DNA from 2 places in the Undibacterium sp. FW305-107 genome. Region 2 is predicted to be linked to the other one. Evidence: riboswitches for the same ligand, from Rfam matches in the RefSeq annotation. Region 2 holds a riboswitch; the other holds the start of a gene.
What was found. Region 2 has a riboswitch for thiamine pyrophosphate ahead of thiC (phosphomethylpyrimidine synthase ThiC). Riboswitches for the same ligand answer to the same signal wherever they lie in the genome.

Region 1 (9,293 bases), on a different contig from region 2:
TCAGAAATCGAATTGTGCCGACACTTTATAAGTACGTGGAGCACCAGGGAATAAATACCCACCCAGTGATTGCGTCACATCACGCCAGTAAAACTTGTCCAGCGCATTATCGATATTAAAGCGCAGGGTAGTGGCAGTACCACCAATTTGCGTTGCATAGCGCGCACCCAGATTGACGACATGATAGCCAGGCACGGTAACGCTGTTGTCCGGGCTGAATGCCTTGCTGCTGGCATATTGCCAACTTGCATTCACATTCAAACCCTTGACTTCAGCCACTGCATAATCAGCATACACAGTCGATTTGAAGCGTGGCACATTCATGACACGTTTGTCGTCCAGGCTGCTGATGCCGGTGTTTTGCTGTTTGGCATCCAGTGCAGTCAGGCTGGCACCCAGATTCAATTGTGAGGTCAGCTTGCCCTGGGCAGAGAGCTCCAGACCGGTATGCAGGGCTTCACCATTGCTGACGTAGGTATTGCTGCTATTGGTATATTCCAGGGGCTTCTTGATGCGGAAGATGGCTGCAGACAGGCTCAGGTCACGCTGCACATCTGCCTTCACGCCAAATTCAATTTGTGTGGATTTGCCCGGGTTCAGCATTTTGTTTTCATTGCTGGTGCCAAAAGGGGCGATACCACCATGTTCCAGGCCTTGCGCAAAACTGCCGTATACAGAAACTTGCTGTACTGGTTTGAATACCAATGCGACCGTCGACAGGAACTTGTTCTGGTCATAGCCAGGATTATCGAATTGCGTGCGCGAGATATTCAGATGACGCAGACCCAGATGCAACTTCAGATTGTCTTGCAGGCTGATAATGTCTTGTACAAATACTGACCATTCCTTGTCAGTGCGACGCAAGAAGACCGGGCCTGTTTTATTTGCCGATGGCATTACGCTGATAGGGCGGAACAAATTGCTGCTGCCAGCATAGTCATACACATAGTCACCAAAATAATCTTTACGCTGTGAATTGCTAAGACCAACAGCCAGTTCGTGCTGCATGCCACCCACATTGAATTTGCCATTCAACAGGGCCTGCGTACCCCACAGTGATTTGGACTCATTTACGCTTTGGTAGTCATACACATCATAGTCACCGTTCGCGCAATAACCTGGATACAGATTGGTGGCACCACAGCCGTATGGGAAGGCTGTGTAGTCGTCGCGCTTGAATTCATGCTTGTTGGCAGAGACACTGGCGCGCCAGTCTGCATTGATCTGGTATTCAAAACGCAGACCCAGATTGCTGTTACGGGTATCTACCGGTCTTGCCCACGGCTGGGCATTCAGCATCAAGTCAGCAGGTACACCACGCGGCAATTCAGTGCCATTGAATAATTGAAAACCTGGTACCGACAATTGCGATTTGTGCTGGTAGTCAGCATCGATTTGCAACAGGGCTTGTGGTGTGATGTGCCAGTCAAATGCGGCAGAGACAAATTGGCGGTTACCGTCGGCGCCTTTGACATAAGAGCGCAGGCGTTCACCCGCTGCATTGATGCGGAAGCCAAATTGCTTGTCGCTGGAATTGTCGCTAATATCGGCGGCGCCATATACAGTGCCGCGCTCGCTGATTTCAAATGTGGCAGAGCGAACTGCATAGCTGGCAGGGCGTTTGATCACATAATTAATGATGCCGCCTGGTGTGCCAAAGCCGGCCTGGAAGCCTGCTATGCCCTTGAGTATTTCTACACGCTCCTTATTTTCCAAAGGAATGGAAGCATCACCAGGAATGGCAAAACCGTCCTTGCGGTAGCTGCTGGAATTATCCAGGGCAAAGCCACGTATCGAGAATTGCTCGGCATAACCAATGGCGTTATACGCATCATTGACACTGGCATCATATTTCATCGCATCCGTGGTCTGGCGTATGCGCAGGTCCTGCATCTGCGTTACGCTGAAGGCATTGACTGAGTTAGGCGTATCCAGCAATGCCGCATCAATAAAGCCTGTGACCTTGCTGCGTTCGACCTTGGTTTCGGTACCCTTGCTGCCTGTGATCGTCACTTCTGGCAGCGATTTATCATTGCCAGGTGTATTTTGGGCATGCGCAGATGATAGCAACAGGCAAGCCTGGGCGATGGAGAGGGCGATGACGGTGGGGCGTACAGTAAAGTCAGACATGGTGTGCTCTTGGTTTGCTTTTAATGCGTTGTGGATGACAGCGCGGGAGCAAACAAAGAAGCAGGAGGGACCGGGACTTTGCGCTTCCCTTCGCTGGCATTATCCAGATCAGGTAGAAGGGACTCTCTCACCCGGAAATATTATTTCCAGGACCCCTAGCGTAGGCTGCAGTTTAACACGAAACCATTTATATAGCCTTTTTGCGGCAATTGGCGCTTAGCTGCCTGGCTTTACTTCCATTTTGACAGTACGGAAATTGCGCCACAAACCTTCAGCTGAATAGACGACCAGCGCTGCCCAAATGGCGATAAAGCCTGCCAGTTTGTTGGAGTCGAAAGGCTCGTGATATAGCCAGACGCCCAGCAGTAACTGCACCAGCGGCGAGATGTATTGCAGCAATCCTAGTGTCGTCATCGGTATGCGCCTTGCACCGGCAGCAAACAATAATAAGGGAATGGCAGTGATAGGGCCGCTGATGAGCAGCAGCATCTTGATATCCATACTGTTGGCGATGAAGCTGTTTTGCCCTTGCAAAGTCATCCAGCATAGCCAGCCAAACGCAAATGGGAAGAGCAGGGCGGTTTCCAGTGACAAGCCTTCCAGCGCACCCAGGGCAGAGGTCTTGCGCAGCAAGCCATAAGTGCCAAAGGTCGCTGCCAACACCAGGCCTATCCATGGCAGGTGACCAGTCTGTATGGTCAACCAGGCGACGCCGACAGCAGCCAGGGCTACTGACAGCCATTGGCCAGGGCGCAGTTTTTCACGCAGCAAGACTGAGCCTATGAGAATATTGACGAGAGGCGTGATGAAATAGCCAAGGCTGGCATCAACGATGTGGCCATGATTGACGGCCCAGATATAGACGAACCAGTTGGCGGACAACAGCACCGCACTCAGGGCAAAGCCGCCTATCAGTTTTGGTTGTCTGATTGCTGTGCTGACCCAGGCCCATTGCTTGCGCCAGGTCAGAACACCAACCAGGAATAGCAATGACCACAGCATGCGGTTCAGCAAGATTTCCAGGGCAGGGACGTCGTGCAGGGTTTTGAAATAAATGGGGAACAGGCCCCAGAGGAAATACGCGGAGCCTGCAAACAAAATACCTTGGCGCATGAGTAGCAATCAATCTGTAAGGCTTGCGGCAGCAAGCAAGACAAACATTATCGCTTGAATAGAAATTGTTTGCTGCCAGCGCCTATTTGCTTCTTGCTGTGGCCAGGTGCTTGCATAGAGCTTCGGTACCATCGAGTATGCGCGGCCCGGCGCGATTCAGCCAGTCACCTTTGATTGTGTAGAAGTTGTTTTTCTTTACGGCTGTCAGGATGGGGTATTGCTTCCAGTCTGCCATGCTGTCGATATTTTCACCGCTGCTGAAGATGACATCAGGGTTCGCCGCCAGCACTGCTTCATTGGTGATGGTGGAGCTCAATTCTTTGAGCTGGCCAAATACATTTTTGCCGCCGCACAAACGTATGGAGTCGGACACCATATGCGTGTCATTGATAGTCATCAATGGCCTGCGTATCATTTGATAATACACGCTTACCGGTGTCGCCCCGCTTGGCAATTGATAAGTCTTGCGCAGATTATCGAGACGCTGCCTGAACTTTTGGGCATTGGTTTTGCCAGTACTTTCAGTGCCAGCCAATGTCGCCAGTCTTTCTATTGATGTTGCCACCATTTCAAAATTATGGGGCTCACTTTCAAAGACAGTGATGTGATTGCTGCGCAATTTATTGGCCAGGATTTTGGCATTGCCCGTACCCCAGACAATGACCAGATCTGGTTTGAGGGAGAGCAGACGCTCCAGGTCCAGTGCGAAAATATTGCCTATCGAAGGCAGTTTTTTTGCCGCCTCGGGATAGTCGCTGTAATCGGTCACTGCGATGATGTTATTTGCCGCACCAGCCTCGAACAGCATCTCGGTAATATGCGGCGCCAGGCTGACGATGCGTTGCGCGGGTTTCTCTACAGTAACCTGGCGTTGTGCATCATCCAGTACCGTGATGGATGCATGGGCAACAACAGGTAAGGCCAGGCTCACGATAAGGCAGCTTGCAAGTGCAAGGCTGCCTGTTAGCAATTGAAAGCGACGCATCAAATTTCCAGATTGTCGATCAGTCGCGTGCCACCTAGTTTAGCAGCCGCCACCACAACCAGCGGTGATTGCTGGGCGATATCACCAGCAGAAGGTGGTTGCAGATCGGCGCGTTTGCGTATCGAGATGTAATCGGGTTTCCAGTTACGGGCCGCCAGTTTTGCCATGGCCTGACGTTCAAGTTCAAACATATCCAGATGGCCGGCGCGCACTTCTTCTGCGACTTCATTGAGTGTTTTGTACAAGGCAGGTGCTTCGGCCCGCTCTTCTGCCGAGAGATACATATTGCGGGAAGACAGGGCCAGGCCATCTTCTGCCCTGAAAGTTTCCGCGGCGATGATTTCGGTAGGCAGGGCAAATTGCTTGCTCATATTGCGCACTATCATAAGCTGCTGATAATCTTTTTTGCCAAAGACAGCAACGCGTGGTTGTACGCAGGAGAACAATTTCAGTACAACGGTGGTTACGCCGGTAAAGAAGCCGGGACGGAACTCACCTTCGAGTATGTTGCCCAGATCATCCGGTGGGCGCACGCGGTATTCCTGCGGCTCTGGATACAAGTCTTTTTCAGTTGGTGCAAACAGGACATACACGCCTTCTTTTTCCAGTTTCTCTACGTCAGCCTGGAAAGTGCGCGGGTATTTGTCGAAGTCTTCATTCGGGCCAAATTGCAGGCGATTCACGAAAATCGAAGCGACTACCGGATCGCCATGTTTTTTTGCCAGCCGCATCAGAGAGAGATGCCCTTCATGCAAATTGCCCATGGTTGGCACAAATGCGGTACGCAATTGTCCGCTCAACTGGTCGCGCAATTCTTCAATGGAGGAAATGATTTTCATGTTACGGCTCTTTAGTGAGGAATAGTTTTATTCTTGCGATCAGGCTGGTGAATACGCCAGGCGCACGTAGATAGGTGCAAAGGCTTCTGCCTGGGTGATTTCTATCAAGGTTTCTTTGGCTAGCTCAAGCAGGGCGACAAAATTCACGACCAGCACTGGCGCACCACGGCTGACATCAAACAGGTCGGAGAATTCAACAAACTTGGATGACTGCAGCTTGCGCAAAATACCTGTCATGTGTTCACGTACCGACAGTTCTTCGCGGCTGATCTTGTGATGGGCGACAAGAGTCGCGCGCTTCAATACATCAGCCCAGGCAGATTGCAGGTCAGCTATGTCGACATGCGGCCAGTGCAGCACGGTGTTTTGCTCGACAAATACCTGGGCATGTAAAAAGTCGCGGCCCAGTTGCGGCACTGCATTGAGATCGTAAGCAGCCAGCTTCATCTGCTCGTATTCAAGCAGGCGGCGCACCAGTTCTGCGCGCGGATCATCAGCCTCTTCACTATCTGCGCTCTTGTTGGAGGGCAGCAGCATGCGTGATTTGATCTCGATGAGCATGGCGGCCATCAGCAGATATTCGGCAGCCAGTTCCAGATTGTGTTTGCGTATCTGATCGACATACTGCAAATACTGCAGTGTGACTTGCGCCATCGGGATATCAAGGATATTGAAGTTTTGCTTGCGTATCAGGTACAGCAGCAAATCCAGCGGGCCTTCAAAGGCTTCCAGGAATACTTCCAGCGCATCGGGTGGGATGTACAGGTCATTCGGCAGCTTGAAGAGCGGCTCGCCATAGAGTTTGGCAAATGCCAAACCATCGACAACATCAGGCGCGCTGTCGGTTGCGCCAACCAAAGGTAAATCGGTTGGGGTTAACGCTGCTGTGGTGCTCACAAGCTTTCCGGATTGATCAGGGTATCAAGGCAGGCTGCATCAGCCTTTGTTTTGATACACGTAGGCTTGCTGATTGATGCGCGATTCCTGGTTGCGTTTTTGCGTATCCAGATCAATTGCCTGCTTGTCCCATAACAGGGCACGGCCATCACGCTGGCTTTGCTCCAGTGCGGGATTCGCTTTTTTCAGGTCTTTGATGAAGTTGGTTGCTTCGGATTCGTACAGCGAGAATTGCTTGGAGAATTTCATAATTTGAAATAAACACGAAAAGTCGGATGAAGCCGCATTTTACTCTGCTTTTGGCCTTGTCATATGGTTTTGGCCCTTGAGTAAAGCTTCAGGCGTGCAGAGAAATCACAGGTCTTTGACTTCCAGCCATTTTTTCACGTGCATGGGGCGATAGCTTGCAAATTTTTGCAAGAGCTGGGCTGGGTTGGTTTCTATATACAGCAAATCCAGGTGTGCAGGGCGCAAGAAGCCCTGTTCTACCGTGTGCAAGAGAAAATCATGCAATTTCCGGTAAAAATCATTGATATTATATAAACCAACCGGCTTTTCATGAAAACCCAATTGTGACCAGGTCAGCACTTCAAATAATTCTTCCAGCGTACCTATACCGCCAGGCATGGCGATGAAGGCATCAGACAAGTCTGCCATCATGGCTTTGCGTTCATGCATATTGGCAACGATATGCAGCGAGGTGAGGGCGGTATGGCCGACTTCCTTATCCATCAACGCTTTGGGGATGACGCCCGTAACTCTGCCACCCAGTCGCATGACTTCATCAGCGATCACTCCCATGAGGCCGACATTGCCGCCGCCGTACACCAGGCCAAGGTTTTGCCTGACCAGTTCGGCAGCCAGTTGGTGTGCTGCAATAGCGTAGTCGTCAGTGATGCCGGGAGAGGAGCCGCAATAAACGCAAATATTCTTCATGCGGGATTGATCTTGCGCAAATAGTCTTGCGACAGTTTTTCGAAGACGTTCTTGGTTTCGCCGCGCAGGTAAGGGCTGATCAGCACAATCACTTGGTAGCAGCCACGTGCCAGCGACTCTGACATGGTTTGCAGTTCAGTATACTTGCGCGGATTGCGTACATATTCATACGACAGCCAGTAAGTTGCCACTACTACCATATTAGTGGCCAGGGCATCAATATCAATGTCGCTGGCCTCAAACTCGCCGTCAGCGCGCAGGCCGTTACACAGCTCGGTCGCTACCTTGATTTTGTGCGTCAGTATTTCTTTGAAGTTCAGTTCCAGCTTGCGGTTCCTGGACAGCAAATCATTCAGGTCGCGATAGAAAAAGCGATAACGCCAGACCAGCTCAAAGGTCAGGTGCAGGTAAGTCCAGATATCCTGAATATTGGCTTTGCGCCCTTCGGGGAAAGCCAGCTTCTTGTTAATTTCTGCCTCGAACTGCACGAAGATGGAATTAACGATATCGTCTTTATTGCGAAAATGATAATAGAGATTGCCTGGGGAAATATTCATTTCCTCGGCAATCACGGTCGTGGTGATATTGGGCTCACCGAATTCATTGAAAAGGCGCAGGGATAGCTCAAGTATGCGTTCCCTGGTGCGACGAGGAGCTTTGTGTTGCATGTCATTCTTCTCGATAATTTATTTCATAAGAATAACATTGAATACGCAACATCAAAAGAGTATCAGGCTTTTGACTGTGCTTTCAGCTCAATTTCTGAGGGAATATGAATCAATCTGGTCTTGGCCAGACGATCGTGCAGAAATTGCCCTTGTTTGTCAAAACGAGCGGTGCAAGCCCAGGCCAGCATGCCGACGATCACTACGGCAGCCATTTGCCATTCTTTGAGGCCCAGTTGGTAGTCCAGCGCCATGGCAGGCAAAAACCACATCCATGCCAGACAATAACGGACGACGGCTTTGATGACAGGGAGTTTGCCGCCATCCAGGTCAACCACCTTGATACGCCAGGTTTGCATGGCAAGGGTTTGACCGCTACGGCTCCAGCAAAAAACAAAATAGGCACCTATCACCAAAAACAACCAGAACTGGCGTGCGTGACGCAACATCAGGGCATGCCTGCTTTGCGTGATGACGTCAAAGATAAAACTGGAGACAAAAACGATACCAAACAAGAGCATGGCCTCATAGACCATGCAAATCAGGCGACGACGTAATAGTGGTGCGGTCAGATCAGAATTCACAGGATTACTTGCTTGTAGAGGCGGGAATGCTGGCAGCAGTTACATCTGCCACATTGGATGCGGGGCTATTAATTGCGGTTGATGCCGGTGCCACCGTGACAACGGCAGGCGGTGTAACTACCTTGGCGGCAGGTGCAGTAGTGGAGGCGGGTTTAGGTCCGACCTTGATTGGTGCCAGAATTTTTGGGTTCTTGACAGATTCCGATGGCAGATTGGTTACACTTTTCTTTTTTTGATTCTCATCAGCCAGGCGTTTTTTTTCTTCTTCGCTCAGTTGCTGGTATTGCTGCCACTGGGCGGATTTATGCTCGGGCTTGAGTTGTGTTGATTTTGCGTAGTTTTCACGGGCAGCCATACGTTGCTCTGGTGTCAATTTGACCCAGTCGCGCATACGTTCTTGTAGTCTGGCCTGCTCATCTGGCTTCATCGTTGCATAACGATTGGCGATCTCCAGCCATTTTTTCTTACCGAGCTCAGACATCTTGTCCCACTCCGGGCTCAGCGGTGCCAAAGCCAGCTTTTGTGCCGCGCTAAGCTCTACCCACAGCGGCTTGCTCAGGGTGCTGCCACCCAGCAAACTGGTACTGGCTTTACTTGCGGCTTGTGCATTGGACGCAGGAACAGAAATACCGCCGGCAAAAGCCAGCGGTATTGCAAGAGACAGAATAATGAAAAAGACAGAATTCGGTATTAACGCAAACGTCACTACTACTCCTCCGTTTTGTTCAAATAAGCACTGAACCCGGTATCAACATAAGCGGCTGGAGGCAATTCATCAACCAGAACCGCAGCATCAATATCTGCCAGTTCATTAATGTTTTGCTGCTGCTCGTATTCATAAATGCCCAACAAGCCAATTATCAATACCAGCAAGGGCAAGGCTAAACCCAGTTTGCCCATCCAGGAACCCGGTCCCTGGAAAGAAAAGCCAGAATTACCAGCCAATACGCCTTTAAATACCTGTACTGCTACAGGTGCTTCCTGCTTCTTGCGGGCCAAAGCCTGCTTGCGGGCTTGTGCCAGCCTGTCCAGAGTGGGGGCAGGCAGGTTTTCCGCTGACTCATTCAGCGCCCGTCTTACCTTGTAAGCAAACTCAAGGTCTTTCGCTTCTTTTGAATAGTTCATAGGTGAATTCCTTTAGCCT
Region 2 (9,293 bases):
TACGCGCCAGCTCCAGATCACCGTAGCAGGATGCACCCAGTATCTTGTCAGACCCCAGTTTGGTTCTGGCGTCTGCTACCGAAATATCCGTGCCACCTACATGCAGGCCATCAGCACCAATTTCCAGGCAAAGTTCCAGATGGTCGTTGATGATGAAGGGTTTATTAAAACTGCGGCACAGTCCCAGCAAGGCCAGCGCCTGGGTTTTGCGTAGTTCTTGACTGGCAGTTTTGTGACGGTATTGCACGATATTTGCACCACCCTGCAAAGCCTGTTCTGTGACTGTCACAAGTTGAGCAGTATCATCCCAATCAGGGGTGACGACATATAAACCGCTCAATGGATGATTGCCCAATGTGTTCATGATTTTTCCCTTGTACTCAATACTGGCTGGCGTGCTGGAATAAGCTGGCCTGCAGCTATCGCATACGCATGCAGCAGGCTTTGCTGTGTATAGCTTTGTGCCTGTTGCAAAGCTTCTGGCAAAGTCACTCCCCTTGCCAGTTGTCCGGCTATCGCTGAGGCCAGCGTGCAGCCACTACCATGAAATTCACCTGACAAACGCGGCCATGACCATTCTTGTGCGGTCTGCCATTGTCCATGCTGGAACCAGATGTTTTTTACCCGGGCTTCTGTTGCATGACCGCCTTTCAGCAGAACATCCGTATCATAAGCTTGCATCAGGTTTTCCACCTGCGCCTGTATATCAACAGCCAATGGTGACAGACGCTGTAACTCAGGCAAATTGGGCGTGATCAGCGTTGCCACTTTCAATAATGGCTCAATAGCTGCTATTGCATCATCCAGCGACAAACTGTCGCCGTGACCGCTGCCCAATACCGGGTCAACAATGACATGCAGATCAGCATGTTGCAGTTTCATCTTCTGGATAAAACTGGCAATCGCCGTCGCATTTTTTTTGTGCGCAACGATGCCAAGCTTGATGACCTTGACCGGTATTTTTGCCACCAGCGTCATTGCCTGCTGCAAGATGATTTGCACATCGACTGCATGCACGGCATAAGCGTGATCGTTATCCTGCACGGTCAATGCAGTAATCACCGGCAAGGCATGTGCGCCCTGCGCGGCGATGGCTTCTATATCTGCCTGTATGCCAGCACCGCCACTGGGGTCATGCCCGGCAAATACCAGCACACAGGGACGCTTAGTTGCTTTCATTAAACGAAGATCAGACAATGCGGCCAGCCATCGGTGACGATGGTGATGCTGCAAACTTGCGTGGCATGCGCCCCGCCAGAAATGCTTCACGTCCAGCCTCGACTGCGAGACCCATGGCACGTGCCATGCGTACCGGATCTTTGGCGCCAGCGATTGCCGTATTCATCAACACCCCATCGCAACCCAGTTCCATGGCTATCGCTGCATCAGATGCCGTACCTACACCGGCATCCACCAGTACCGGCACTTTGGACTGGTCTATGATCAGCGACAGATTCCAGGGATTCAAGATACCCATACCTGAACCTATCAAGGAGGCCAGCGGCATGATGGCGACGCAGCCTATGTCTTCCAGCATGCGTGCCTGTATGGGATCATCACTGCAATATACCATGACGTCGAAACCATCCTGCACCAGGGTTTTCGCTGCCTTCAATGTTTCGGGCATATTCGGGAACAGGGTTTTCTCGTCGCCCAATACTTCAAGCTTGCACAGCTTGTGACCACCCAATAACTCACGCCCCAGTCGCAGGGTGTACACCGCATCTTCGGCGTTATAACAACCCGCCGAGTTGGGCAGTATGGTGTATTTACTCGGTGGCACTACGTCCAGCAAACTGGGGGCATTCGGGTCTTGCCCTATGTTCACGCGACGGATTGCTACCGTGATGATCTCTGCACCGCTGGCTTCTGTCGCCAGGCGGGTTTGTTCAAGGTCTTTGTATTTGCCGCTGCCAACCAGCAGGCGGGAGCGGTAGGTTTTGCCGGCTATGGTTAAGCCTTGGTCGTTTTCTGTTTGCATAAAAATTCTTTCAAATTTGTGAGCGCTAAGCAATACATCGCCGGGCGAATTTGCAGGTTGGGCCGGCCCTACCAGCCCAACCTGCAATCAACGAACGAATCAACCGCCACCAATCGCCCTGACTACATCAACCTTATCATCCACTTGCAACTGATGCTCTGGCCATCGCGACCGCGGGATAATCTGCCGGTTCACCGCCACCGCAATTGCCTGCTGCGACAAATTCAGTTCGGCAATCAAATCCGCCAGCAGCACGCTCGCCAATTGCCGTTTTTCTCCATTAAGCTGTATCTCCACCATGGCTATTGCTTCTTGTAGATTTCCGCACCGGATTTGATGAACTCGACGGCTTTGACTTCCATACCCTGTTTCAGCGCCTGGATCTCGCTGATACCCTGCGCATTGGCATAGTCGCGCACTTCCTGCGTGATTTTCATGGAGCAGAAATGCGGGCCGCACATGGAGCAGAAATGGGCGACCTTGGCAGAATCTTTGGGCAGTGTTTCATCATGGAATTCACGTGCCTTGTCGGGGTCGAGACCGATGTTGAACTGGTCTTCCCAGCGGAATTCAAAGCGCGCCTTGGAAAGAGCATTGTCACGTATCTGCGCACCTGGGTGGCCTTTTGCCAGGTCGGCTGCATGGGCGGCGATCTTGTAAGTGATGATGCCATCCTTGACGTCGACCTTGTTTGGCAAACCCAAATGTTCTTTCGGTGTCACGTAGCACAGCATGGCAGTGCCGTACCAGCCTATCTGTGCCGCGCCTATGCCGGAAGTGATGTGGTCGTAGCCGGGGGCGATGTCAGTCGTCAGAGGGCCGAGAGTATAAAAAGGCGCTTCATGGCATTGCTCAAGTTGCAGGTCCATGTTTTCCTTGATGAGATGCATGGGCACATGGCCCGGGCCTTCTATCATGACTTGCACATCATGTTTCCAGGCGATCTGCGTCAGTTCACCCAGGGTTTTCAATTCACCTAACTGTGCTTCATCATTGGCATCATAGATGGAACCTGGACGCAGGCCATCGCCGAGGCTGAAAGACACATCATAGGCTTTCATGATTTCGCAAATGTCTTCGAAATGCTCGTACAGGAAGCTTTCTTTATGATGGGCCAGACACCATTTCGCCATGATGGAACCACCGCGTGAAACGATACCGGTCAGGCGCTTGGCTGTCATCGGCACATATTGCAGACGCACGCCTGCATGGATGGTGAAGTAATCGACACCTTGCTCAGCTTGTTCAATGAGCGTGTCACGGAAAATTTCCCAGGTCAGGTCTTCTGCTTTGCCATTCACTTTTTCCAGTGCCTGATAGATGGGCACGGTGCCGATAGGTACGGGTGAATTGCGGATGATCCACTCACGGGTTTCATGTATGTGCTTGCCAGTGGAAAGATCCATGACATTGTCGCCACCCCAGCGTATTGCCCAGGTCATTTTTTCTACTTCTTCACCGATGGAAGAGGTCACTGCAGAATTACCGATATTGGCATTGATCTTGACCAGGAAATTACGGCCTATGATCATCGGTTCGATTTCAGGATGATTGATATTCGCAGGAATAATCGCACGGCCACGGGCGATTTCCGAGCGTACGAATTCTGGCGTGATTTCTTCAGGGATCGCGGCCCCGAAAGACTGACCCGGATGCTGGCGGCCCATGACTTCTGCCAGCTTGCTGCCCATGGGGCCAGAGGCTTTCAGGTTTTCGAGATATTCTTTCCTGCGCAGGTTTTCGCGTATTGCAACAAATTCCATTTCAGGTGTGATGATACCCTGGCGTGCATAGTGCATTTGCGAGACATTCTTGCCTGCCAGTGCGCGCCGTGGCAGGCGTTTCAGATTGAAGCGCAATTCAGCCAGCTTGGGGTCATGCAGGCGGGCGATGCCGTATTCAGATGTCGGGCCAGCCAGTTCTTCAGTGTCATTACGCTCGGCTATCCAGGCACCGCGTACGGATGCCAGGCCAGAGCGGATATCGATTTTTACTTCAGGGTCGGTGTAGGGGCCGGAGGTATCGTAGACATAGATAGGTGGATTTTTCTCCGAACCAAACATGGCTGGTGTATCTGACTGGCTGATTTCACGCATGGGTACGCGGATATCGGGGCGGCTACCCTGTACATAGGTCTTGCGGGAATTCGGCAGTGGCTGAATGGCTGCCTCGTCTACCGTAGCGGTAGCGGACAGGAATTGCGGGTTGGCGTTCATTTTGGCTCCTTTGCTTTGTTGGCATGGAGCCAGCAAAGGAGTTTCCAAAACTGGTGCGCGCAGATCAATACATAACACAGGCGGCACAAACTTCGGCAGCTTCCCTTCGCTGGCATTATCCAGATCAGGTTCGAGGGTATTTCTCACCCGCCAACAAAATTGATGGCAGGACCCCTAGCATTTTTTCTTCGGGTTCTGAATTAAATCCAGAACCGCGACGACGGCAGATTATACGACTTTTTTAAACTCTGGTGCTTTATTTGATTTCGCTGGCCAATTCTGTATCTTGCATTGTTGACGATGGTGCAAGATTGCTTTCCGGCAGTTTTACTGGCCCATGCACTTCTACCAATTCGACCATACCCGCCTTGATGGCGGCCGACAAATCATGATCCAGTACCGGCAAGGCTTCTTCATAGGCAATCAATAATTTACTGACACCATAGGCACGGTTGCGGCCATTGACCTTGCCCAGATATAACGCCATGTCGGCAATTTGCAGCGCTTTTTCCCAGTTGCAAACTGCTTCTGGCAAGCCAGAAAATGGCAGGCTGATGAAACCTGCAGTCAAGGTAACAGGCACACTGGCGCCCTCGACTTCGATGTTCTCTTCACCGATGCTACGCAAAATACGCTCTACCAGTCCCTTGAGTTGTGCAGGATTAGAGCGTGGGGAATAAATCAAAAACTCTTCCCCACCCCAGCGCAACACCATGTCGCTATCGCGCACTGTACTGCGCAAACGGCGCGCCACTTCTATCAGGACAGCATCGCCGGTTGCATGACCAAAGCTGTCATTGATATTTTTGAAGTGATCGATATCCATGAGAATTAAACAATCCGGATTATCAAGCGCATCTTCGCGCCTTTCACCTTCCGGCAATATGACTCTGCCCTTCATCATATCGACAAAAGAGCGGCGGTTATATAAACCAGTCAGGGGATCACGCACGGCATGAAATTCAAGTTGCTCATTCACTTCGCGCAGTTTTTCATTGGTCTTGCGTACCCGTCTGTACAAGAAGAAGACGACTACACCCACCATCACCATGATGATGGCAGCCAGCATCAACACCACTTGCTGCAACTGGCGGTTTTTGATGTCGGCATCCTTGAGCTGGTTTTCACGCGCCAGCAATTCAATCTGTTTTTGTCTTTGCTGGGCATTGAATTGTTCTTGCAGGGTGGCTACAGCCCGCGCGCGATCAGAGCGGAATAATTCATCACTGAGTTTTTGTTGTTCACGTACGGTTGCCAACGCTTCTTTATACATGTCAGCGGCTTCGTACATATTGCCAATTTCGCTGAGCAGGTTTTCCACATCCGACTTGGAACCTGTCTCCATGAAAAACTTCTTGGCCTCGTTGATGAAACCTATACCCTGAGAAAATTTCTTTTGTCCTGCCAGCGCAAAACCTATATTCGCTTTGGCGATGGCAATTGCAAAAGGGTCATTCACGGCCTGGGCTTTTTCCAGGGAGAAGCGGGCGGCGCGCTCGGCCTCGGTGAACTTGCGCACATGCAGGTAATAATCAGCAATATTGCCCAAAGCGGTTGCCGCCACGGCTGGCATGCCAGCTTCAGTGGATATCTGCAATACCGTCTTGTAAGCTTCCAGAGCTTCATCATGGCGCCCAAGGTCTATCAGTGCCAGACCACGTGTCATTTGCAAGGATGAGGTAATCTTGGGTGATTCTATTTTAGGCTGCATCGCCAATGCATCGTTGGCAGTTTCCAGGGACTTTTCAGCATTGTGCATATTCAGATATAGCCTGGCGATGGATTCCATGCGGTACATCTTGGCCTGGGCACGCCTTCTTGGTATCTGATCTGCCAGTTTCAGCGCCTCAAGAAAATAAGGCAGGGATTTATCAAAATTACCTATCGCCAGTTGCACCATGCCGAAGGCGATATTCAGGCGCATGAGTACTTCCGCATTTTTTGAATCACGCAGGCTTTGCTGTATATCATTGAGCTTCACCAGTGCCATGGCAAACTTGCCCTGATCCAGTAACTGAAAGGCTTCACCTATCAGCGCCATGTTGATCATGTCATTATCTTTTTGCAACCTGGCGAGTTGCAGCAACTCTGCATTGGCAGCATCGGCTTCCTTGATCTTGCCAGCGTCATACAAGATGCCTATCAGTGTCTTCAGGACTTCGGCCCGCAAGAAGTAATCTGCATCCTTGCCTAATTTGTCTTTGTATTCCTGCAGTTGTTTGAGTGCGGCGGTATTGTCACGGTCAGACAGCGTATGTATCGCTTCGATCTCAGAAAAATCAGCTTGAGGTTTAGCTTGCGCATGTGCCGTCGTGTTCATGCATAGCAAGAAGATAGCCAGCAAACCCGGCATCAGGCTGGTTTGCCATTTAGGTAGTTGAAGCTGCAACATGCAAGCCCTCATTGATCGATCCGAGTCTCTAATAATTTTTATCAAGGCTGCAGCAAAACTGCGTCAGCCCCAGGTTTCATTTACCTGTCTGATCCAGAAATACGCTGCCCACTTGCGACAATATTTCGTCTTCCAGTTGCTGCGCCGGTATAGGTTTGCTCAAGTAAAAGCCTTGCAGGATATCGCAGGATTGGGCGCGTAAAAATTCCAGTTGTTCGCGGGTTTCCACCCCTTCAGCCACTACCTCCAACCGCAGACTATGTGCCAGCGCAATGATGCCGGTGACAATGGCGGCATCGTCGGCATCACCAGGAATATCGCGCACGAAGGAGCGGTCTATCTTGATGATATCGACAGGAAAGCGTTTCAGATAAGACAGTGATGAATAGCCAGTACCAAAGTCATCAATGGTCAACCTGACACCGAGGCTGCGCAGACGGTCCAGTATGGCCAGAGTATCTTGCGCATGCTCCATCAGCGTGCTCTCGGTAATTTCCAGTTCCAGCATTTTCGCGGGCAAGCCGGTATCGAACAAGACTTGTTCTACCGTATTGGCAAAATCCTTTTGCAATAACTGGCTGACAGACAAGTTCACTGCAACCCGCAGATGGGACATGCCCTTATCCATCCAGTTGCGCATCTGGGCGCAGGCCGTACGCAATACCCATTCACCGAGCGCAATAATCAAACCGGTTTCTTCTGCCATCGGTATGAATTCCAGTGGCGACACCATGCCACGGGTAGGATGGAACCAGCGCACCAGTGCTTCTGTACCGATGATCTCACCAGTATCCATACGTGCCTGGGGTTGATAGAAAACTGCCAGCTCATTACGTTCCAATGCACGGCGCAAATCATTTTCCAGACGTACCCGTTCAGAGATCGAATGCTCCATCGCCGCTTCAAAAAACTGGAAGTCGGTATTGGTTTTCTTGGCGCGGTACATGGCGGTATCTGCATGTTTGACCAGGGTGCCTACGTCCATGCCATCACTGGGATAAACAGAAATACCTATGCTGGCGGTCACGAAAATATCATGACTATCAATCTGGAAAGGCTTGGCCAGAGTGCGGCAGATATTTTGCGCAGCCGATGCCGCAGCCGCCGGGTCAGCCAGCTCGCTCAATACCACGGTAAATTCATCGCCCCCCAGGCGTGCCACGCAATCGGCATTACGTACGCTGCGACGTATGCGCTGCGCCACGGCAATCAACAGACGGTCACCAACATCATGGCCGAGAGTGTCATTGACATTCTTGAATCTGTCCAGGTCCAGGAACAGCACTGCCACTGATTCGACATTGTCCTTGGCCATGGTCAACCTGCGCCCCAGTTGGTCAAGGAATTGCGTGCGGTTAGGCAAACCCGTCAGCACATCATTGAAGGCCAGGTGGCGTATGCGTTTTTCTGCCTGATTCGCTTCTATGATGCGGCGCACGCGTTGCGACAACACGGCAAAATGAATAGGCTTGGGGATGTAGTCACAGGCACCGGCAGCAAAGGCTCTTTCTACCGAACTATTGTCTTCCAGTGCGGTGATCATCAACACCGGTATGCTGCGGCCACGCGGCATTTCCTGTATCAGGCTGCAGGCGGTAAAACCATCCATGACTGGCATGACAGCATCCATGAGGATGACATCAGGCCGCATGCGTTTGAGCATCAGCAAAGCTTGCGAACCATCTGCAGCTTCCTCGACTTTAAAACCATCTCTTTGCAAGGTATGACGCAGTGTGCTGCGGGTGCTTCGGTCATCGTCGACCACCAGCACTTTAGCGACATGACGGCTATGGCTGACAGCATCATGGTCTTCCAGGAACACTTCATTACCCAGCTCGGACGCCACCGCTTCATAAGCTTGATGCAGGCTACTCAGTAAAGGTGTAATTTCTGACAAATGCCGTTCCAGTGCGAGTTGCTCAACTTCTTTGGCAAACTGCAAAAGATTGGTGGCCCCAAGGTTACCGCTACTGCCCTTGATGGAATGCGCCATGGCACGCACCATTTCAGCATCGCCTTGCTGCAAACCCTGGCTTAATTGTTCCAGATAGACAGGTGTGTCTTCCAGGAACAGGGATACCGTCTGCTGCAGACCCGGCCCCAGGATATCGCGTAATTTATCGAACACAGCGCGGTCTAGCGGGCTATTGTCGAGTGCTTGCAATTGTCCATCTGATGGCAGTGCGCGTCCTGCTGCACCGCCATGGGTCAGCCAACGCTCCAGTTTCTGACGCAATTCTACCAGCGTGATGGGTTTGGCCAGATAATCATCCATACCTATCGCCAGGCATTTTTCAGCATCGCCGCGCTGGGTATTGGCCGTCATCGCCACAATAGGTGTGCGCCTGCCCAGTCCGTCTTCATAGCTGCGTATCCTGACTGTGGCTTCATAGCCGTCCATTTCCGGCATGCTGCAATCCATGAGTATCAGGTCATAACGGTTGCGGCGGGCTGCCTCCACGGCTTCCTTGCCATTACCGGCAAATTCGCAATGGCAGGCAGAAAGCGAGAGCATGCCTGCAGCCACCATTTGGTTGGTGCGATTATCCTCAACCACCAGTACGCGCCATTCAATATGACCGCCATTGGAAGGATGGCGTGTCACTTCCATGCTCCTGGCGGGCATGTGCGCAGGTGCCCTGGCGATCGTTGTTGCTGTTGCAGCAGAGGATGTCTGCACATCGGCTGTGGTCAGCAGCAAGTG

Region 1: it holds a riboswitch for thiamine pyrophosphate, as region 2 does, so the genes downstream of both, AC3WQT_RS04965 (TonB-dependent siderophore receptor) here and thiC (phosphomethylpyrimidine synthase ThiC) in region 2, are expected to answer to the same signal.

Annotation. Positions count from the first base shown of each region.
Region 1 is NZ_JBYTAV010000002.1:197,609-206,901, forward strand. It holds gene AC3WQT_RS04965 (TonB-dependent siderophore receptor) at 1-2,130, opposite strand; TPP riboswitch at 2,199-2,297, opposite strand; gene rarD (EamA family transporter RarD) at 2,347-3,243, opposite strand; gene AC3WQT_RS04975 (cobalamin-binding protein) at 3,326-4,228, opposite strand; gene panC (pantoate--beta-alanine ligase) at 4,228-5,067, opposite strand; gene AC3WQT_RS04985 (segregation and condensation protein A) at 5,107-5,964, opposite strand; gene AC3WQT_RS04990 (DUF3460 family protein) at 6,004-6,213, opposite strand; gene AC3WQT_RS04995 (LOG family protein) at 6,319-6,900, opposite strand; gene AC3WQT_RS05000 (TetR/AcrR family transcriptional regulator) at 6,897-7,568, opposite strand; gene AC3WQT_RS05005 (RDD family protein) at 7,631-8,149, opposite strand; gene AC3WQT_RS05010 (DUF3106 domain-containing protein) at 8,154-8,855, opposite strand; gene AC3WQT_RS05015 (DUF3619 family protein) at 8,858-9,274, opposite strand; gene AC3WQT_RS05020 (RNA polymerase sigma factor) at 9,271-9,293, opposite strand, start outside.
Region 2 is NZ_JBYTAV010000001.1:859,437-868,729, forward strand. It holds gene thiE (thiamine phosphate synthase) at 1-364, opposite strand, end outside; gene thiD (bifunctional hydroxymethylpyrimidine kinase/phosphomethylpyrimidine kinase) at 361-1,179, opposite strand; gene AC3WQT_RS03990 (thiazole synthase) at 1,190-1,981, opposite strand; gene thiS (sulfur carrier protein ThiS) at 2,081-2,281, opposite strand; gene thiC (phosphomethylpyrimidine synthase ThiC) at 2,284-4,197, opposite strand; TPP riboswitch at 4,282-4,383, opposite strand; gene AC3WQT_RS04005 (tetratricopeptide repeat-containing diguanylate cyclase) at 4,454-6,589, opposite strand; gene AC3WQT_RS04010 (EAL domain-containing protein) at 6,666-9,293, opposite strand, start outside.